DNA from 3 places in the Sporosarcina sp. FSL K6-2383 genome. Region 2 is predicted to be linked to each of the others. Evidence: a T-box and tRNA genes for the amino acid it is inferred to sense, from the RefSeq annotation. Region 2 holds a T-box; the other regions hold tRNA genes.
The links. The T-box of region 2 lies ahead of serS (serine--tRNA ligase). A T-box ahead of a tRNA ligase gene usually reads a tRNA of that ligase, here a tRNA-Ser.
Positions count from the first base shown of each region.

Region 1: it has a tRNA-Ser gene. The T-box ahead of serS (serine--tRNA ligase) is inferred to sense a tRNA for this amino acid. The anticodon was not compared.
Region 3: it has a tRNA-Ser gene. The T-box ahead of serS (serine--tRNA ligase) is inferred to sense a tRNA for this amino acid. The anticodon was not compared.

Region 1 covers NZ_CP152017.1:3,410,240-3,417,215, reverse strand. Annotated here, with positions in the region: rRNA gene MKZ10_RS17300 (23S ribosomal RNA) at 1-800, shown strand, start outside; rRNA gene rrf (5S ribosomal RNA) at 946-1,061, shown strand; tRNA gene MKZ10_RS17290 (tRNA-Asn) at 1,107-1,181, shown strand; tRNA gene MKZ10_RS17285 (tRNA-Ser) at 1,186-1,277, shown strand; tRNA gene MKZ10_RS17280 (tRNA-Glu) at 1,297-1,371, shown strand; tRNA gene MKZ10_RS17275 (tRNA-Val) at 1,538-1,613, shown strand; tRNA gene MKZ10_RS17270 (tRNA-Met) at 1,762-1,836, shown strand; tRNA gene MKZ10_RS17265 (tRNA-Asp) at 1,840-1,915, shown strand; tRNA gene MKZ10_RS17260 (tRNA-Phe) at 1,943-2,015, shown strand; tRNA gene MKZ10_RS17255 (tRNA-Thr) at 2,033-2,108, shown strand; tRNA gene MKZ10_RS17250 (tRNA-Tyr) at 2,121-2,205, shown strand; tRNA gene MKZ10_RS17245 (tRNA-Trp) at 2,212-2,285, shown strand; tRNA gene MKZ10_RS17240 (tRNA-His) at 2,304-2,379, shown strand; tRNA gene MKZ10_RS17235 (tRNA-His) at 2,408-2,483, shown strand; tRNA gene MKZ10_RS17230 (tRNA-Gln) at 2,490-2,561, shown strand; tRNA gene MKZ10_RS17225 (tRNA-Gly) at 2,569-2,643, shown strand; tRNA gene MKZ10_RS17220 (tRNA-Cys) at 2,653-2,726, shown strand; tRNA gene MKZ10_RS17215 (tRNA-Leu) at 2,750-2,830, shown strand; gene MKZ10_RS17210 (SRPBCC family protein) at 2,938-3,390, shown strand; gene MKZ10_RS17205 (sigma-70 family RNA polymerase sigma factor) at 3,499-4,044, shown strand; gene MKZ10_RS17200 (hypothetical protein) at 3,998-4,906, shown strand; gene MKZ10_RS17195 (hypothetical protein) at 5,114-5,629, opposite strand; gene MKZ10_RS17190 (phenylalanine--tRNA ligase beta subunit-related protein) at 5,659-6,357, opposite strand; gene queG (tRNA epoxyqueuosine(34) reductase QueG) at 6,450-6,976, shown strand, end outside.
Region 2 covers NZ_CP152017.1:482,390-489,365, forward strand. Annotated here, with positions in the region: gene guaB (IMP dehydrogenase) at 1-340, shown strand, start outside; gene MKZ10_RS02560 (serine hydrolase) at 501-1,844, shown strand; gene MKZ10_RS02565 (PLP-dependent aminotransferase family protein) at 1,864-3,279, opposite strand; gene MKZ10_RS02570 (NUDIX domain-containing protein) at 3,437-4,009, shown strand; T-box leader at 4,092-4,311, shown strand; gene serS (serine--tRNA ligase) at 4,383-5,660, shown strand; gene tadA (tRNA adenosine(34) deaminase TadA) at 5,737-6,240, opposite strand; gene MKZ10_RS02585 (deoxynucleoside kinase) at 6,484-6,976, shown strand, end outside.
Region 3 covers NZ_CP152017.1:3,061,932-3,068,907, forward strand. Annotated here, with positions in the region: gene menD (2-succinyl-5-enolpyruvyl-6-hydroxy-3-cyclohexene-1-carboxylic-acid synthase) at 1-1,313, opposite strand, end outside; gene MKZ10_RS15325 (isochorismate synthase) at 1,306-2,691, opposite strand; gene MKZ10_RS15330 (1,4-dihydroxy-2-naphthoate polyprenyltransferase) at 2,855-3,766, shown strand; gene MKZ10_RS15335 (TraR/DksA C4-type zinc finger protein) at 3,876-4,550, shown strand; tRNA gene MKZ10_RS15340 (tRNA-Glu) at 4,784-4,855, opposite strand; tRNA gene MKZ10_RS15345 (tRNA-Ser) at 4,863-4,953, opposite strand; tRNA gene MKZ10_RS15350 (tRNA-Asn) at 4,961-5,035, opposite strand; tRNA gene MKZ10_RS15355 (tRNA-Ile) at 5,037-5,113, opposite strand; tRNA gene MKZ10_RS15360 (tRNA-Gly) at 5,120-5,193, opposite strand; tRNA gene MKZ10_RS15365 (tRNA-Phe) at 5,200-5,275, opposite strand; tRNA gene MKZ10_RS15370 (tRNA-Asp) at 5,298-5,373, opposite strand; tRNA gene MKZ10_RS15375 (tRNA-Met) at 5,377-5,451, opposite strand; tRNA gene MKZ10_RS15380 (tRNA-Ser) at 5,624-5,716, opposite strand; tRNA gene MKZ10_RS15385 (tRNA-Ile) at 5,734-5,810, opposite strand; tRNA gene MKZ10_RS15390 (tRNA-Met) at 5,818-5,891, opposite strand; tRNA gene MKZ10_RS15395 (tRNA-Ala) at 5,915-5,990, opposite strand; tRNA gene MKZ10_RS15400 (tRNA-Pro) at 5,997-6,073, opposite strand; tRNA gene MKZ10_RS15405 (tRNA-Arg) at 6,091-6,167, opposite strand; tRNA gene MKZ10_RS15410 (tRNA-Leu) at 6,195-6,283, opposite strand; tRNA gene MKZ10_RS15415 (tRNA-Gly) at 6,291-6,365, opposite strand; tRNA gene MKZ10_RS15420 (tRNA-Leu) at 6,374-6,455, opposite strand; tRNA gene MKZ10_RS15425 (tRNA-Lys) at 6,493-6,568, opposite strand; tRNA gene MKZ10_RS15430 (tRNA-Thr) at 6,575-6,650, opposite strand; tRNA gene MKZ10_RS15435 (tRNA-Val) at 6,672-6,747, opposite strand; rRNA gene rrf (5S ribosomal RNA) at 6,930-6,976, opposite strand, start outside.

The DNA.
Region 1 (6,976 bases), 740 kb from region 2:
GGTGCAGCCTGTACAGGATAGGTAGGAGCCTAAGATTCCGGAGCGCCAGCTTCGGAGGAGGCGTTGGTGGGATACTACCCTGGCTGTATTGGACTTCTAACCCATGCCCCTTATCGGGGCAGGAGACAGTGTCAGGTGGACAGTTTGACTGGGGCGGTCGCCTCCTAAAGAGTAACGGAGGCGCCCAAAGGTTCCCTCAGAATGGTTGGACATCATTCGTAGAGTGCAAAGGCATAAGGGAGCTTGACTGCGAGACCTACAAGTCGAGCAGGGTCGAAAGACGGGCTTAGTGATCCGGTGGTTCCGCATGGAAGGGCCATCGCTCAACGGATAAAAGCTACCCCGGGGATAACAGGCTTATCTCCCCCAAGAGTCCACATCGACGGGGAGGTTTGGCACCTCGATGTCGGCTCATCGCATCCTGGGGCTGTAGTCGGTCCCAAGGGTTGGGCTGTTCGCCCATTAAAGCGGTACGCGAGCTGGGTTCAGAACGTCGTGAGACAGTTCGGTCCCTATCCGTCGCGGGCGCAGGAAATTTGAGAGGAGCTGTCCTTAGTACGAGAGGACCGGGATGGACACACCGCTGGTGTACCAGTTGTCTTGCCAAAGGCATCGCTGGGTAGCTATGTGTGGACGGGATAAATGCTGAAAGCATCTAAGCATGAAGCCCCCCTCGAGATGAGATTTCCCATTACGCAAGTAAGTAAGTTCCCTCAAAGAAGATGAGGTTGATAGGTCTGGGGTGGAAGCACGGCGACGTGTGGAGCTGACAGATACTAATCGAACGAGGACTTAACCTTCTAGTAAAAAGGGCAGGTTGGCCCTGATTTGTGAAACACATTGTCTGTTTTATTCAGTTTTGAGTGCACAAAATTAATTATTTTGGAAAAGCGCTTGTAATAATTCACAAGTTTTGATACAATAATTATTGTCTTGTGAAAACAGTCTAGTGATGATGGCGAAGAGGTCACACCCGTTCCCATCCCGAACACGGAAGTTAAGCTCTTCAGCGCCGATGGTAGTTGGGGGTTTCCCCCTGCAAGAGTAGGACATCGCTGGGCTGTTATTCTCAAAGAACATACTGAATGTATGATCTATAGTATTATTCCGCAGTAGCTCAGTGGTAGAGCAATCGGCTGTTAACCGATCGGTCGTAGGTTCGAGTCCTACCTGCGGAGCCATTTAGGAGAGCTGTCCGAGTGGCCGAAGGAGCACGATTGGAAATCGTGTAGGCGGCTAACGCTGTCTCAAGGGTTCAAATCCCTTGCTCTCCGCCAGTTAAGCCTTTATAAGTATGGCCCCTTGGTCAAGCGGTTAAGACACCGCCCTTTCACGGCGGTAACACGGGTTCGAATCCCGTAGGGGTCACCATTTTATTTTAACAACTTTTAAAAAGCAAAGAAAACTCCCGGTAAAAGTGGGAGAAGCGAATAGAACAAAGAAACGATTGAGAGAACGAAGGAGCGTACATAAGTACGTGACTTAGTAAGCGAATGAAGTTGACGCAGTAATGCGAAGCTTATCGCACTTTTACCCAGGAGGATTAGCTCAGCTGGGAGAGCACCTGCCTTACAAGCAGGGGGTCGGCGGTTCGAGCCCGTCATCCTCCACCATTATCTTTTAATAAATAGTATTGTCGCGGGGTGGAGCAAGTCGCATAACGAAGAATGCGATTTGTATAATTTCCTGAAAGGAAATTATAGTGAAGTCCTAGATCAAAAATGAATTGCGTGTACTTTTTATTATTACGAATAGTATTGTCGCGGGGTGGAGCAGTGGTAGCTCGTCGGGCTCATAACCCGAAGGTCGCAGGTTCAAATCCTGCCCCCGCAACCAAATGGTCCCGTGGTGTAGCGGTTAACATGCCTGCCTGTCACGCAGGAGATCGCCGGTTCGATCCCGGTCGGGACCGCCATTTTTTTTGAAAAATGAATATTTGTATGGCTCAGTAGCTCAGTCGGTAGAGCAAAGGACTGAAAATCCTTGTGTCGGCGGTTCGATTCCGTCCTGAGCCATCGTTTCAATTCTATGTGCCGGTGTAGCTCAATTGGTAGAGCAACTGACTTGTAATCAGTAGGTTGAGGGTTCAAGTCCTTTCGCCGGCACCATTACTTCATATTGGTGGGGTAGCGAAGTGGCTAAACGCGGCGGACTGTAAATCCGCTCCCTCCGGGTTCGGCGGTTCGAATCCGTCCCCCACCACCAATTTACAGGGGCATAGTTTAACGGTAGAATAGAGGTCTCCAAAACCTTTGATGTGGGTTCGATTCCTACTGCCCCTGCCATTTTTCTCACATATTGTGGCGGTTGTGGCGAAGTGGTTAACGCATCGGATTGTGATTCCGACATTCGGGGGTTCGATTCCCCTCAGTCGCCCCATGATTTTGATAAATGAATAGTTATTATGGCGGTCGTGGCGAAGTGGTTAACGCATCGGATTGTGATTCCGACATTCGGGGGTTCGATTCCCCTCGTCCGCCCCATTTTTTTGGGGTATAGCCAAGCGGTAAGGCAACGGACTTTGACTCCGTCATTCGTTGGTTCGAATCCAGCTACCCCAGTAGTTTCGCGGAAGTAGTTCAGTGGTAGAATACGACCTTGCCAAGGTCGGGGTCGCGGGTTCGAATCCCGTCTTCCGCTCCATTAATCTACGGCGGCATAGCCAAGCGGTAAGGCATGGGTCTGCAACACCCTTATCACCGGTTCGATTCCGGTTGCCGCCTCCAATTTTATAAATGAATAGTAACATGCCCGAGTGGTGGAATGGCAGACACGTCGCACTCAAAATGCGATGCCGCGAGGCGTGCCGGTTCAAGTCCGGCCTCGGGTATCAAGTAAAAAAGACATGACTTCGGTTGTGTCTTTTTTTATGTATTCTTTTATCTAAGACGCTACTGTGCTACAGTAAAAGTTAGCATGGTGAGTGGAGGAATGGTCATGCCATTAATTGAACATCATGAATTTATTAAAGCACCAATAGAGCGCTGCTTTGATCTTGCACGAGATGTGGAGATTCATACGCAAACAACAGCGGATACACGGGAGAAAGCTGTTGGTGGAGTTACGACGGGTTTATTGCAGGCTGGAGATGTCGTTACGTGGGAAGCAGTTCATTTAGGTATTAGGCAAAGACTTACTGCTAAAGTGACGGTTATGAATAGGCCTTATTTGTTTGAAGATATTATGATAAAAGGAGCTTTCCATTCATTTCACCATATCCATGAATTTATAGAGCAGGATAATGGGACACTGATGATTGATCGTTTTCAATATCAATCCCCTTTAGGGCTGCTGGGGGATCTTGCAGATAGATTGTTTTTAGAAAATTATATGAAAAGGTTTATTGTTAACCGGGCAATTGCTTTGAAAGAGATTGCAGAACGTATGTAAATTAAACTGAGACGCTCCTTTTGTAATACGAAGGGAACGTTTTTTTGATTTTGGTGCTGTAATATTTTACGCAGTAAATCGTCTAATGAGTAAAGGAGGGGAGAATGAGTGACGGATCATAGAATCGAGGAATGGTTTCAATTGTATGAGAGGGATATTACTAGTTTTCTAATTTACTATACAGGCTCGATGGATGTTGAGGATCTTGTGCAAGAAACATTTATGATTGCTATAAAAAAGATACCCGGTTTTAAAGGCCAGTCACATCCGAAGACATGGTTGGTTTCTATTGCAAGAAATAAGGTTATCGACGACTATCGTAGAAAGAAAGTGTGGGAAAAGATTAAGCACTCGGTTTTTCGAGAACAGCAACTGTCGAATGAATTAGAAGAGAAAACGATTATGAATCAAGAAATCCTTCATTTATACAAAGCGATTCATCAGCTTTCTCCTCGCTATAAGGAAGTAGTTATCTTAAGAGGAATTTTGGAGTTAACACCAAAAGAGGCTAGCGAAGTATTGAAAAGTAATGTGAACCGCGTAAATGTCATGTTCCATCGAGCATTAAAAAGACTGAAGGAGATACTTGTAGAGGAGGGACTGGATTATGAAGGGTATGAAGACTTTACAAGAAAATCTAAGAAGCCTTCCTAAATATACATTGAGCGAAGAACAGAAACAAAGAGTCAGCATGGCTTTGCAAAAGGAAATGAATCCTAAAAAGAGAATAAAATTTGTTAAACCTTTCGTTGTATTTACCTTAATGTGTGCGACAGTATTTACCCTTGTTCTGTCGAGCGATAGTGATCGTTGGTTTAATGAGCTGCGGCAATCATTTCAGCCTCAGATAGAATTAACTGCACCAGAAGCAACTGTTTTTAAAAACCATTATGACGTGATTGGGGTAGAAGGGAAATTCGGGATATTAGTTTCCAATGAACAATTTGTAGCCGAAGATGCTAGGAGAGGTAGTAAATTGATGCTTTATTTCTGGGGTGATCCGTCGCAACTTATTGATAAAAATTTTCGGGTTGAAGCTAGGAATGGCTATAATGAAAATCTTGTCTTATCTGAAGGCGTTCTATCTACCCCACTGATTAACGAAGATGCGCATTCGTTAGCAAGTTTTTTGCCATTTCCTGCAGACGGTAAATGGCAGTTATCTATTTTTGTCGAGGATCGTTTATTTGAAGAATTTACGGTTGGTGTTCTACCCTCGTTTCCAAAAACGGAAGATTATTCGTTGATTAGCCATCCAATGGAGCTTGCGGTAGGAGAGGAGACAGAAATTACTATCGAAAGCTCAGTGGATAGCGAGAAGGGGATAGAAGTAAAATTATTAAATGAGCAAGGGAGTATTGTGTCTGAACATATTTTTAATCAGGATGGTTCATTTATCGAGGGCTCAGGAGGATATATATATCACTATAGTGGAAATATGATTTTCCCGGAAAATGGTACCTGGACATTGCTGATTGAAGGAGAGAAAACAAAGCCATTTAAAAATCGACCATAAATAAAATCGCTCCTTGCCGTCTAAGCGGAAGGAGCGATTTTCATAGGGGGGACTCGATGACACTCGTAAGGGTTGTCAATTGCAATTGCCTTAGTTGGTCATTGGGGATGGGTCACAAAGTAAATGGGGACTGGTTATTGGTTTGCCAGCAATTTAAATTGTGTCCCCGCTCTATGCCTTGGAAAGGAGTCTCACCTTGCCAAGGGATTAGAAATATTTACTATCATCAAAATCGAGCGTGATAGAATAGTTTTTAGCATTAATCGCATTGGACAACTTATGAGCATCCTTTTCAGCCTGCAATGATTTCACTCGATAGTCTTCTGGATCAAATAAGGCGACACGGTAGACAATTGTACCTTCGGAGTAACCGAATTGGATTTCTTCTTTTTGGGACATGGAAAGTTCCTTGTAAAATCGAGCTTTGGCACGTAATTGAGTCGCAAGTTCAATTGCTTCTACAATGGCTAGTGGTTGCCCTTGGAAGTCGATGCTGTGGTCAATATTGGCCCGATACATCAGACGGTCAAGTACGCGACTATCAGTACGCACTACATCTAGTTCCGCTTCTACAACTTGAAGGGAGCGAGGTCCTTTTATAGGTTCATTACCTTTTTCTACAGTCGTAAAGGCAGCGCGTCTCATTTCATCTTCCAGCTCATGAATGCGCTTCGTTAAAATACTTTTTAATTTAACTGCTTCAGCAAGTGTAATGTTAGCCATCTCATCAATCCCCCGATTCTTTAATCCAATTATTCAATTGTAATGGAAGTTTGTCCCTCATGTAAAACATACGAGCGAACGTCACCGCCGCTAATACTAGTGAACATATTACCACATGCAGTTGTTAGTTCAAGAGCTTCTTCTGCGTTCATGGATGGGCGGATAAAGAAGACATGAAGCGCTTCGGTCGTCTCTGTTGTGACAGCTGTTCGTACAGAATCGACGAATGGGCTACCAAACGGGCTATAATCATCCTTTAGGAGTAAAATATTGTGTAATGAATTGAAACGACCATTCAAGCCATCATAGCCAGTCTCTTCTGATCCAACAGAAATACGGACATTACCGACAATTTTGTTGAAGTCATAAATACCAGCCGGGATTTCATGTTGCAAAGAGAAGAAGTTATTTAAATCGACTGCAGAGTGAAATGGGTTAATATAGTTTTGTTTTTTTACACGTCGCATAAGCGCTTCTGTGGAGTGACGATAGCGATTAGGGTCTGAACCAAGCATTTTCCAAACTGCTCGCCATTCTTGAATGCCTAGAAAGTCAGTGACGGATTTGTCTTCTAGTTCAAAGAAAAGTTGTTCTTGGAATAATTGTAGTCGACCTTTTAGCATTTGAGGAGATTCTGATACGGTAATTTTGGTATAATGATTAATGCCTAATTTTAATCCGGGTACAGCTTGTACAATTTTTTCGGCCATTTCGATATACAATGACATCACCCTTTATATAATTTTAACATTCGCCGGAGGCTTAACTTGATTCGGCAGAAGAAGTTAATTCAATACTAGCATAAAGGAGGCGCTAGGGTGTGAATGCTGTTCAACTGCAACAGGCGGTGAGAGACTATGCGGCTTCGATTGGCATAGATAAGATAGGTTTTACAACTGCCGATCCGTTTAGTGAGCTGAAAAATCGCTTAAAGCGTCAACAAGAACTTGGCTTTCAGTCAGGGTTTGAAGAGAAGGATCTAGATAAGCGAACGGAGCCAGCGCTACTTCTTGATCAAGCAGAAAGTATTATTGCGATTGCAATTGCCTATCCGTCCAAGATGGTGAACACGCCCAAAGGTAAGAAAGGGCAGAGACGTGGCATGTTTAGCCGTGCATCATGGGGGATGGATTATCATACTGTTTTACGAGAGAAGCTAGGGCTTCTTGAAGAGTTTATCTTAACGAATGTGCCTAACGCAAAGCTTCGCTCGATGGTTGATACGGGGGAGCTTGCTGATCGTGCGGTTGCCGAGCGGGCAGGCATTGGCTGGTCGGCAAAAAACTGTGCGATTATTACACCAGAGTTTGGGTCGTACGTCTATTTGGGTGAAATGATTACGAATAT
Region 2 (6,976 bases):
AGAAACTGAAATCTTCCAAGGTCGTCGTTTTAAAGTATATCGTGGAATGGGCTCGGTTGCGGCGATGGAGCGTGGGTCGAAAGATCGCTACTTCCAAGATGATGCGAAGAAGCTTGTACCAGAAGGGATCGAAGGCCGTATGCCATATAAAGGTCCACTATCTGATACAATCCATCAATTAGTAGGTGGCGTACGTGCGGGGATGGGTTATTGCGGTACAAAGGATTTACATGATCTACGAGAAAAAGCACAGTTTGTACGTATGACGGGTGCTGGATTACGTGAAAGTCATCCACACCAAGTACAAATTACAAAAGAAGCGCCTAACTACTCGCTCTAAGAAAATAAAGCACCAAAATTTGGAGTCAAAGTGAAGGAACTTTAGCACCTTTCCCGCGTCTACATATGAGCGGAAAGGTGCTTTTTTGGTTTAGTTCCCATGCAGTAGTGAAATTATGATAAAATGACGTTGGGGAAATAGCAATGACGGAGGTAGTATAGTGAAACACAAAATGAGGAAATGGGTGGCTGTATTGTTAATGCCACTACTAGTAGTAACAACATTCGGCATAGCTCCAGTTAAAGCGGAGTCTCCATTGGGTATCCATGTGGATGGTGCTATTTTAATTGATGCAGAAAGTGGAAAAATCTTATATGAAGAAAATGCAGATACACCACTAGGCATTGCAAGTATGACAAAAATGATGACAGAGTATCTCCTTTTTGAGGCGATTAAAGAAGGAAAAATAAGCTGGGATCAAGAATATAAAGTGAACGACTACTCATATGCGATTTCACAGGATCGACGTCTTAGTAACGTACCGCTACGAAGAGATGGTACGTATACCATTCGTGAATTATATGAAGCAGTCGCCATCTATTCTGCAAATGCAGCGACAATTGCTGTTGCTGAAACGATTGCAGGTACAGAAACTGAGTTTGTGAAGCTGATGAATGCAAAAGCAGAAGAGCTTGGCTTGAAAGATTATAAATTTGTCAATTCGACTGGTTTGAATAATAGCGATCTACAGGGGATGCATCCACAAGGGACAGGCGCAGAGGACGAGAACGTCATGCCTGCAAAGTCTGTTGCGAAGCTTGCTTATCATTTGCTTCATGATTATCCAGAAGTTCTGGAAACAACAAAAATCAATACAAAAATTTTCCGTGAAGGTACAACGGATGCCATCAAGATGGACAACTGGAATTTCATGCTTCCGGGGTTCGTTTATGAATATGCAGGTGTTGACGGTCTGAAAACAGGTACAACGAATTTTGCAGGGCATTCCTTTACAGGGACTGCAACACGTGATGGAAAGCGGATTATTTCTGTGGTCATGAAAGCGGTCGATGCAAACGGTGTCGGTTCATACAAAGCACGATTCGACGCAACACGCGCTTTGTTTGATTATGGTTTTAGCCAATTCTCTGAGGTAGAATTCGTTCCCGCTGGTTATCAGTTTGATGATCAAAAAGAACTCGATGTGATTAAAGGCAAAGAAAAACAAGTATCCATTGCAGTGAAGGAACCCATTCGTATGATGGTCAAAACGAGTGAAAAGGAATTGTATGTTCCTGAATTAACGATTGATGAATCAAAATTGAAAGAGGGTTCACTTCAAGCACCAGTTGAACAAGATGCGGTTGTCGGTCATGTGAAGCTGGTGAAAACAGAAGGAACTGATTATGGCTTCATTGACGCCGATAGTCCAGGAGTTGATGTTGTCACAAAGGCTGCTGTCGATAAGGCAGGTTGGTTCTCCCTAATGATGGGTGCGATTGGTGACTTCTTCGCGGGAATTTGGAATGGCGCAACTGGTTTTGTTAAAGGTTTGTTTAAATAAAATAAAAGACGCGGGATCCTTAACTGGATTCCGCGTCTTTTTCAATATGCCAACTTTTCATGAGGGCGTCCACGGTCTCTGCTATTTCATCGACAGATAGTCCGCCAAAGCCAATTAGGAATGAGGGCTCACCTGTCATCGGAGCTGTTCTGTAACCGTTTAGACCATAGACACGGATATTCGCTAGACTAGCGGCTTCTACCAGCGAATCTTCAGTGGCATGGGTATGGACGGTGATAATGATATGCATACCTGCTTCATCACCAGAAAATGAGATGTAAGGCGCGTAAGCCGTGAGTGCTTCGGCTAGAACTTGCAGTTTACGTCGATAAATTTTACGCATTCTATTCAAATGACGTGAAAAATGCCCATCTGCCATGAAGCGCGCAAGAATATGCTGGTCGAGTCGTGGTACGGTAGCCGCGTAATAAATAAAGGCTTTCTCATATCTGTCGAGCAATACGGGCGGGAGCACCATGTAGGCAATCCGTAGCGATGGCATGAGCGATTTTGAAAATGTACTCAAATAGATGACGTTGCCGCCTTTGTCCATTCCTTGCAAGGATGGGATGGGGCGTCCTGTATAACGAAATTCGCTATCATAATCATCTTCAATAATGAAATGCTCGTCTTGCGCCGAAGCCCAGTTTACTAAAGCGGTCCTGCGAGCCGCAGAAAGGACGGTGCCAGTTGGGAACTGATGTGAGGGTGTCACATAGGCAACGGTTGCCCCTGAGCGCTGGAGAGCCCGTACATCTAACCCTTCTTCATCGACGGCAATAGGTATTGCTTTTCGATCATTGTGAAAAAAGACATGATGCGTCAGTGGATAACCAGGGTCTTCAATCGCATAGGTTGCATTTTTACCAAGGATTCGGATAACGAGTGGCATGAGCTGTTCTGTTCCAGAGCCAATAATGACTTGCTCTGGTGTACAATCGACGCCACGGGAATGATATAGATAGCGTGCAATTTCTTGTCGCAGCTCGCTATCACCGTGAGGATGGCCGAGCAGCAGAAGGTTCTGTGAAGATTCGTCGATGACATCTTTAGCGTATTTCCGCCATTGCGTGAATGGAAATGATTCTGTATCAATTTTACCGGGTGAAAAATCAATGGATACATCTTCTTTTTTTCGATGGATGGATTTCGCTGTAAGTTCTACAGGTTGAACATAGGCAAGTTCTTCAATGGCTTGTACATAATATCCTTTGCGAGGTTTAGATGAAATGAACCCCTCAGCTACAAGTTGTGAATAAGCAAATTCGACGGTTGTCTGACTAATATTCAGAAAATCACTAAGTTTACGTTTGGAAGGAAGTTTCATGCCGATAGGTAATTTGCCATTGGTAATATCTCGACGGATTTGGTCGTAAATCTGCTCGTATAATGGAACACTTTGATTTTTTTCTAACTTAATTAATAGCATATCCATTGTGATCATCCTATCTGACCTTTTCGATTTATAGGGAATCAGTAATTTTAACAAGGTCAATTTCATTATACTGAGTACTGGGAAAATAGGGAAGGTGAAAATAAATCTTCGGGTATATTTCTTTGCATTTTTGTATACTAGAATGGAGGTGGTAGATGTGGAAAGATTAAAAGTTTTTGACGAAAGCTATACATACGTGAAAGAAGCCAGCCGGGATGAAGTGCACCGACAAGGACTATGGCACGAAACATTTCATTGTTGGTTGATTGATGATGAATTTGTCTACATTCAAAAAAGAAGTGCTACGAAAAAAGACTTTCCGAGTTTATTTGACATTACAGCTGCCGGTCATATTTTGGCGACGGAGACGGTGATGGATGGGATTCGTGAAGTAGAGGAAGAGTTAGGATTAGTGGTGGATTTGACAAAAATACATTCGAAAGGCATTGTACAGGATATCATTAGATTACCGGGCTTTATCGACCGTGAATTTGCAAATGTATTTATCTATCAATCCACGTATAAGCCGAGCCAATTTTTACTACAACAAGAGGAAGTGGCAAGTGTGCATGCAGTGGAAAAATCGGTATTGGTGGCTCTTTTTTTTACGGAGTTGGAAACGGTGCTTTGTACTAATATTTTTGACGGAATGACGTCGGAAATAGGATTGTCTGATTTTGTACCCCATGAACGAGCTTATTTTGAACAGATTGCGTTGTTACTGAAATAGGAGCTGTTGAAAGCGAATACAATTCTTCGCTGTAAGGCTTGCCAAAACGGTGTGCATGTAGTAAGGTATTTGTAATTGCAAATAGGAGACGATGATGGAAAGCAGTAGCAAGCACGTTTTTTTGAAGAGAGCCGACGGGTGGTGAGAGTCGGTAAAAACACTTGTGAATCCGTTCCTGAGTAGCTGGGCTGAACGAATGAGTAAGCCTATGCCGGTATTTGAACCGTTATTTCAATGAAGTGGATTGGATGATACATGTCCGGTCAATTTGGGTGGCAACGCGGGTAGTTCTCGTCCCTTTTATTAGGGGATTTGAGGGCTTTTTTTATTGCCTAGAATCCATCATCGTCAATATTTTAAGGAGGAATTGTCCATGCTTGATATTAAAAAAGTTCGTGCCAATTTCGATGAAGTGAAGGAAAAGCTCGCGAAACGCGGGGAAGACCTTTCAGATTTCGATAAATTCGGTGGTCTCGATGAAAAACGCAGAGAATTGATTGCAAAAGTAGAAGTATTGAAAGCAGAACGTAATGAAGTATCCCAAAAGGTTGCAGAAATGAAACGCAATAAAGAGGACGCAGATGAATTAATTGCACGTATGCGTGCGGTTGGAGACGACATTAAAAAACTCGACGAGGAACTTAGCCAGGTAGAGGAACAACTCGAGTACATTATGATGCGTATTCCAAATATCCCACATGAAAGCGTTCCTGTTGGTGATAGTGAGGATGACAACGTTGAAGTGGCTACTTGGGGAGAGCTCCCAGTATTTGAATTTGAACCGAAGCCACACTGGGAAATCGGTACGGACTTGAAGCTGCTTGATTTCGAGCGAGCTGCGAAAGTAACGGGAAGTCGTTTCGTCTTTTACCGTGGGATGGGTGCTCGTTTAGAGCGTGCGTTGATCAACTTCATGATGGACTTGCATCAGGATGAGCATGGCTATGAGGAAATGCTTCCTCCCTATATGGTTAATCGTGCGAGCTTGACGGGAACAGGACAACTTCCGAAGTTTGAAGAGGATGCGTTTTTGATTCAAGAAGAGGATTATTTCTTAATTCCAACGTCTGAAGTGCCTGTTACGAACTTTTACCGCGATGAAATTTTGGATAATGCACAGCTTCCGGTCGCGTTTGCTGCGTATAGCACAAACTTCCGATCAGAGGCGGGATCTGCGGGCCGTGATACGCGTGGATTGATCCGTCAACATCAGTTTAACAAGGTGGAGCTGGTTCGTTTTGTGAAACCGGAAGATTCTTATGATGAATTGGAGAAATTGACAGGACATGCAGAGAAAGTGTTGCAGCTGTTAAAGCTTCCATACCGTAAGTTGAAAATGTGTACAGCAGATCTTGGCTTTACGGCTGCTAAAAAGTATGATCTTGAAGTATGGATTCCAACACAGAATCTTTACCGTGAAATCTCATCTTGTTCAAACTTTGAAGACTTCCAAGCACGTCGCGCGCATATTCGTTTCCGTCGTGAAGCGGGCGCGAAGCCTGAGTATGTGCATACATTGAATGGTAGTGGTTTAGCGATTGGTCGTACAGTAGCGGCGATCCTTGAAAATTACCAGCAGGAAGACGGCTCAGTTGTCATTCCAGAAGTGTTGCGTCCGTATATGGGTGGAAAAGAAGTTATTACGAAGTAATTAATTCACGTGTTCACTGTACTCCGGTGTCTAGTTACTGACACATTCAGTGGAATTAAAAAGGCGCGCGCTGAAGTCATTCGACTTTTTGCGCCGCCTCTTTTTTTGCATTCTTTTTACGTTCTCTTATCGCCTTGAAAAAAGTCGTCAGCATCTCGCCACATTCATCTGCCAACACACCCTCGACTACATCACATTCATGATTGAAGCGTGGGTCGTTCAACAGACGATATAATGAGTCGACACAACCGCCCTTCGGATCGCGGGCGGCGTAAACAACGCGTGGAATTCTGGATTGTAAAATTGCACCTGCGCACATTGGGCATGGTTCAAGCGTGACGTATAACGTCGTATCTTCTAGCCGCCAGCTACCGATTTCCTGACAGGCTTCTTGAATGGCGGATAGTTCTGCATGGGTGACAGCATTTTGCGTAGTTTCCCGCAAATTATGTGCACGCGCAATGACTTGGTCATTATGGACAATGATTGCGCCTATTGGTACCTCTCCAATCGCTTGCGCCTTCATCGCTTCTTCTACTGCCAGTTGCATATATCGTCGATCTTTTTCAAATGTAGTCATCTCATCACATCGCTCCTTGAAAGTAGTGTAGCATGAATCAAATACGCTAGGGGCTTTCACTTTGTTTCAGCAGGTATTGAAAGCTCCTGTATTTCCCTCATCACTTTTAGTAAAAAAGTATTTGCCGAATAAAGTTAAAATTGTTCCACGTGAATCATTTCATTGTAATCACTCTATTTTTCATTCCCTTCGTGTGATAAAATAAGGAGCATTACTTATTTGTATTACGAAGGAGGATTTCCGATGTCGGTTCCGTTCATAGCGGTCGAAGGTCCGATTGGTGTTGGAAAAACATCACTTTCCACGGCGATTGCAGACAGACAACAATTCCATCAGCTAAAAGAAATTGTGGATGAAAATCCATTTTTAAATAAATTTTACGATAACATTGAGGAATGGAGCTTCCAAACCGAAATGTTTTTTCTCTGTAACCGCTACAAACAGCTTAGTGATATTAAAAACGAAATTTTAGTAGAAGAGAAATCAGTTGTTGCTGATTATCATATTTTCAAAAACCTCATTTTTGCGAAACGTACACTACGTCCCGAAGAGTATGTGAAGTACGAGGAAATCTATAAAATTTTAACCAAGGACATGCCTGTACCGAACGTGATTGTCTACCTACATGCGAGCTTAGATACGCTCATGAAACGAATAGGTATGCGTGGTCGTGATTTCGAGAAAAACATGGACCCCGCTTATATGGAGCAGCTATCAGAAGACTACGAGACGTTCA
Region 3 (6,976 bases), 1.1 Mb from region 2:
GTTTGAATCCCAAATGCTGTTGACACAACTCCGTCAATACCATTCGTTCCTCGGTTAGCGAAAATAGTGATATCTTTCGTCGTCGCTCTAAAAAATGTATCCATATCGCGAATCGGCATACTACTACCACTGACCAAGTCACTACCTGTTGGTAAATGTTCAATTAGTGTTTTTGCAAAGATCCCTTCATCACCGACGACTCCTTCATAACTGTTCGTTACATCAGATGCTAGCCGATTCGCTGCAGCCCATAACTCCGAATAAGCTGTCTTCGGCTTGTTCACAATAATTCGAAAAACCGCTTCCGGTGTTGTCTGAACATGATGTGTAACGATACCGAGCGAATCCCTGAATTCGGGTGATTCATCCACCGCAATAACGGTCGAAGGCCCTACTTTTTTCAAATAAAGTGAGAGTGGTTTCGATACAGGCTGCGTGCCAAAACGAATTACTATCTCTGGCATCACCTTGTCACAGAAAACATCACTTTTCAACAGAGCGTCATAGTGATCGATACACAACGCTACACACTGGTCGGGTACCTCTGAACGCAGATTCGATAACGGATCGCACAACACTGGCCATTGTAACGCACCTGCAAATCGCCAAAACGCTTGCTTGTCCATCCCAACTGGCAGCTCACCTGCGACGATAAGCCCCCTATCCGATTTGACAAGCATGTCCATTATCAGTTGTGCTGTAGCTGTATCTAAAGCAGAGCCCCCTATGAGATGTTGACTAAATGTCGAGATCGGTGTTGCTCGATCAAAATCAATCAACAGTGGTTCTCGGAACGGTACATTCAAGTGAACCGGTCCAAAAGGCGCTGTTGTCGCAACTGACAACGCGCGGCTAATATGACGATCAATAAAATCATGAATGTTCGAATTATCTTCTGGCACAGGCATATCCACACTGTACTTTACATGCTCACCATACATACGAATCTGATTGATCGCTTGTGGTGCCCCCACTTCCCTTAATTCATGTGGACGGTCCGCTGTTATAACGATGAGTGGAACGCGCGCATAATAAGCCTCTGTAATGGCTGGGTGATAATTCGATGCCGCTGTACCTGATGTACAAAGTAAAACGACCGGTTGCCCCGATGCCTTCGCCAAGCCAAGTGCAAAATAGGCTGCTGAACGTTCATCAACTTGCATATAAACGTCGAGATTGTCCGTTGAAGCAAGTGCATAGGCAAGCGGCGTTGAACGTGATCCTGGACTAACAACAGCCTCTTTTACACCTGCATTCATCAGCGCCCCAGTCATACGCCGAACATAATCTGTTAATACGCTACGGTTATCCATTCAATTTTCCTCCAAGCGCCCGCATAACCGGTCTAAATTTAACCCATGTTTCATCATATTCTTTATCCGCCTCAGAATCAGCGACAATTCCACCACCGGCATACAAATACGCATGATTACCGTCCAGTAAGGCAGAACGAATTGCCACCGCAAATTCACCATTGCCCGCCGTATCCGTCCAGCCGATCGGCGCAGCATAATATCCTCGATCCATATTTTCCACAGATCGAATCATCTCCATCGATACATTTGTTGGTACTCCACCAAGTGCAGGTGTCGGATGAAGAGCCTGAACCAAGTTAAAAATGTCAGTTCCTTGCTCCACTGTTCCCTCAATCGGGGTGAATAAATGCTGAATATCACGAATTTTCATAAGTTTTGGTGCTTTAGGCATCGCAATATTTGTACAAAAAGCCTGAAATACTTGTGAAATCATATTGACAACATATTGATGCTCTTCCCGATTTTTATGATCCTCGAGCAGTTCTTCACCAAATTGCCGATCCTCCACTGCGGACTTCCCGCGTTTAATAGATCCTGCAACACAGGCGGAGTACGCTCGTCCATTCGATATTTCAATCAAACGCTCCGGCGTAGCACCGAAAAACAGTTGACCATCTTTTTGCAGACCGAAATGATAACTCTCCTGCTGTTCATTTGAAATATGATGCAATGCAGTGACAGCCGGTACTTCCTCTGCAAAATTGAGCTGTACAGAACGTGCAATAACAACTTTTTCAGCAATACCTTCATTGATTTTATCTGTCACATCGGCAACAGCCTGCATATAATTGTCTTTGGCAATTTCCTCAATGGAAACAACAACTGGCTTTGCCAATAGATTAAAATCTTCCACTTGCGCAATATGAATTAAGCGATCCCGTTCATCTCGCAACCGATTGAACTCTTCCGCCGCTTCATCGCTTTCCGTCACTAGGTTGATGGAAATCGTCGTCTTCCCGTTTTTAATTGTCAGCTGGAAAGAAGGGACAACAAAATAAGCAGATGGAAATGCATCCCACTCCGCCTCCTTAATACTTTTAGGATCATAGGAGAAACCTCCAAACAATACAGGCTCCATATCCTTTTCTTCTTTAATAAGCGCAGCCCGCAAACGATTCCACGCTGTTGAAATATGTTGAAAGCGTTCCTCAACGCTATCACTCGTCAATACTGTCGCATGTCCAATACCGACGAGCGTCATGGTTTTATCTGCATTTTGCCAATAAAAACGTTTATCTTGATAACAGGATTCCCCCGCTTCAAAAAATGCAAGTGGTGAAATTCGCCCCGCATCAATGGTTTCCGTAAAAAATCGTACTGCATGACTGTCCATTTTCACTTGGCTTTTACGCGTAGCGGTCAACTTCCGGTTCATCATTTTCCCTCCGTACATTCATTCAACTAATTATATACTTATACCTTAATACTATCATACCGAATTTCCGACATTTAAGCACAATATTAAGCAGGTAGCATGTCCACTTTGTCGAATTTAGAGTACAATGATTATAGTACAAAATGATAGGGAGAGAAAAATTTTGCAACAGACAATAAAAGCAGATACAGGATGGCGTATTTGGTGGCAACTGACACGTCCACATACCCTAACAGCAGCTTTCGCACCTGTATTTCTTGGCACGATGATTGCGTTACCTAGTACAAACATTCATTTTCCTTTATTCTTCGCAATGCTGACCGCCAGTATCTTCATCCAAATGGCGACAAATATGTTCAACGAATACTATGATTTCAAACGGGGTCTTGATACAGAGCATTCCATCGGTATTGGAGGCACAATCGTCCGCAATGGTATCCAACCCAAAACGGTATTGAATCTGGCCTTTTTACTATATGGAATTTCCGTCCTAATCGGTATCTATATTTGTATGGAAACGTCATGGCTACTCGCAATTGTTGGTATCCTGTCGATGATGGTAGGCTATTTCTACACCGGTGGACCATATCCAATCGCCTACACACCTTTTGGTGAGTTAGTATCTGGCGTAGTAATGGGCATGCTGCTCATCCTCATTGCCTTTTACCTTCAAACAGGAACTGTCACGACAGAAGCCATCCTATTGTCCATACCAAGTATGCTACTTGTAGGAGGAATCATGATGGCCAACAATATTCGCGATATTGAAGGAGATACTGAAGGTGGTAGGAAAACACTTGCCATCCTAGTCGGTCGACCCAACGCTATCACAATTTTAATGTTCTTTTTTGTCATATCTTATGGCTGGATCATCGCGCTGGTTATTTCAGGTTACCTGACACCTTGGGCACTTCTTGTTTTGCTCAGTGTCAAAAAACCAGCAACAGCAATCTCTGTATTCCGAAAAAATTTGCAACCAATTGAAGTAATGCCTGCTATGAAAAATACAGCTGTGACAAATACACTATTTGGTTTGTTACTTGGTCTTGGTATACTCTTCAATCACGTATTTTAAAATAGACAAGCATGTAGCACCGATTTGATTTGGTGCTACATGCTTTTTTTTATTAAATCCAAAACTTTTGCACATACTGTTTGTATTCTCAAAAAGGACGTGACCAAACGTGCTAACTGACAAACAACAATCACTGTTAAAAAAAGAGTTATTCAATATGAAAGAACATTTAACAACAACGGCAGAACAAACTGATAGCAAGGAAAGTGCACAAGAAGCCTCCAGTGAACTTTCGATGTATGACAATCATCCTGCTGATATGGGTACAGAACTGTTTGAACGTGAGAAAGACATCGCCCTAAACGTACATGCGAATAATGAACTAACTAAAGTAGAGAACGCCATACAGGCGATGCTCGAGGGCACCTATGGCATTTGCGAAGTATGCCAACATGAAATTCTATTCGAAAGACTTGAAGCTATTCCTTACACAACGCTTTGTATTGATCATGCGAACGAACAAGAAGTACCAAATGATCGTCCAGTCGAAGATGATATCCTTATCATGGCTAACCCAAATTCGTATGCCGATAGAAGATCTGGAGCAGCCCGCGACGGCGAAGACAGCTTCCAAGAAATCGCTAAGTCTGGCACCTCAGAAACCCCTTCAGACTTCATAGGCGACCATGACAGCTATGACACACTATACGACAGCACTATCGAAGACGGGGCTTCAGAAGAAGCGATTGAAGAGTTTGTAGGTACAGACATCAGTGGTAAAACACGCGGTTTCATTAGGTCCGACGCATCCGTGCAATACGAGGAGGAATTGGATAGTCAATAACAAAAAGCGACATCCCAGATTACCTATCGAGCCCCGGGATGTCGCTTTCATTATTTGGATTAAAACTGAACAACATTTTCTTAGAACTAAGCTACCTTGAGATAAAGCTGGGCTACGAATATTGTGGATTCATACGCTGATATGCTCACAATACAAAATTCTATAATTCTCAAAGTAGGAAAAAAGCTAGGTTATGAGTTCTTGAAGAACTCATAACCTAGCTTTTTATTGTATGACCCCTACGGGATTCGAACCCGTGTTACCGCCGTGAAAGGGCGGTGTCTTAACCGCTTGACCAAGGGGCCAAATATATGGCGGAGAAGGAGGGATTCGAACCCTCGCACCGCTTACGCGATCTATACCCTTAGCAGGGGCACCTCTTGAGCCACTTGAGTACTTCCCCATATAAATGGCTCCGCAGGTAGGACTCGAACCTACGACCGATCGGTTAACAGCCGATTGCTCTACCACTGAGCTACTGCGGAATGGTGGGCCTAAGTGGACTCGAACCACCGACCTCACGCTTATCAGGCGTGCGCTCTAACCAGCTGAGCTATAGGCCCTAATTTTGGAGCGGATGAAGGGAATCGAACCCTCATCATCAGCTTGGAAGGCTGAGGTTTTACCACTAAACTACATCCGCATAAGATGGTGGCTCAGGACGGAATCGAACCGCCGACACAAGGATTTTCAGTCCTTTGCTCTACCGACTGAGCTACTGAGCCACATTATGTATTTTTGAAAAAATGGCGGTCCCGACCGGGATCGAACCGGCGATCTCCTGCGTGACAGGCAGGCATGTTAACCGCTACACCACGGGACCATTTGGTTGCGGGGGCAGGATTTGAACCTGCGACCTTCGGGTTATGAGCCCGACGAGCTACCACTGCTCCACCCCGCGACAATATTATTCATAATAATAAAAAGTACACGCAATTCATTTTCCATCTAGGATTTCGCTGTAATTTCCTTTCAGGAAATTACACAAATCACATTCTTCGTTATGTGACTTGCTCCACCCCGCGACAATATTATTACTATTTTTTTCAATGTGATTCATTAATCAAGAAAAATGGAGGAGGTAGAGGGATTCGAACCCCCGCGCGGTTTAACCCGCCTGACGGTTTTCAAGACCGTTCCCTTCAGCCGAACTTGGGTATACCTCCATGTGAAAATATAGTACTGGTGGACCTTGCAGGACTCGAACCTGCGACCGGACGGTTATGAGCCGTCTGCTCTAACCAACTGAGCTAAAGGTCCTTTAAGATGGCGGCAGAGGGGATCGAACCCCCGACCTTACGGGTATGAACCGTACGCTCTAGCCAGCTGAGCTACGCCGCCAGGATCTTTATATAAGTTGTTTTTGGTGGAGCCTAGCGGGATCGAACCGCTGACCTCCTGCGTGCAAGGCAGGCGCTCTCCCAGCTGAGCTAAGGCCCCATAAAGTGGTCGGGAAGACAGGATTCGAACCTGCGACCCCTTGGTCCCAAACCAAGTGCTCTACCAAGCTGAGCTACTTCCCGTTAGATATAAAATATAATGGCGCGCCCGGCAGAAGTCGAATCCACAACCTCCTGATCCGTAGTCAGGTGCTCTATCCAATTGAGCTACGAGCGCATATAAGTGTACTTAATTTATAAGATTTGGTGCCGAGAACCGGAATCGAACCGGTACGGTAGTCACCTACCGCAGGATTTTAAGTCCTGTGCGTCTGCCAGTTCCGCCACCCCGGCAAAGAATTGGAGCGGAAGACGGGATTCGAACCCGCGACCCCGACCTTGGCAAGGTCGTATTCTACCACTGAACTACTTCCGCATTATAAGTGCGGGTAAAGGGAGTCGAACCCCCACGCCCGAAGGCACTAGATCCTAAGTCTAGCGCGTCTGCCAGTTCCGCCATACCCGCAATATATAACATGACTCGCAGTCATGAAAATGAAAAATGGTGAGCCATGCAGGATTCGAACCTGCGACCCTCTGATTAAAAGTCAGATGCTCTACCAACTGAGCTAATGGCTCGAAAAGTGGTGCCGGCGAAAGGACTTGAACCCTCAACCTACTGATTACAAGTCAGTTGCTCTACCAGTTGAGCTACACCGGCTAAAGTGTATTTATAAAAAAATGGTGGAGGATGACGGGCTCGAACCGCCGACCCCCTGCTTGTAAGGCAGGTGCTCTCCCAGCTGAGCTAATCCTCCTGGGTAAAAGTGCGATAAGCTTCGCATTACTGCGTCAACTTCATTCGCTTACTCAGTCACGTAGTTATGTACGCTCCTTCGTTCTCTCAATCGTTTCCTTGTACTACTCGCTTCTCCCACTTTTACCGGGATTACAATAAGTAAAATTAGACGTTTTGAATGTTATATGTAATGAATTACAGGCCCGGCGACGTCCTACTCTTGCAGGGGGAAACCCCCAACTACCATC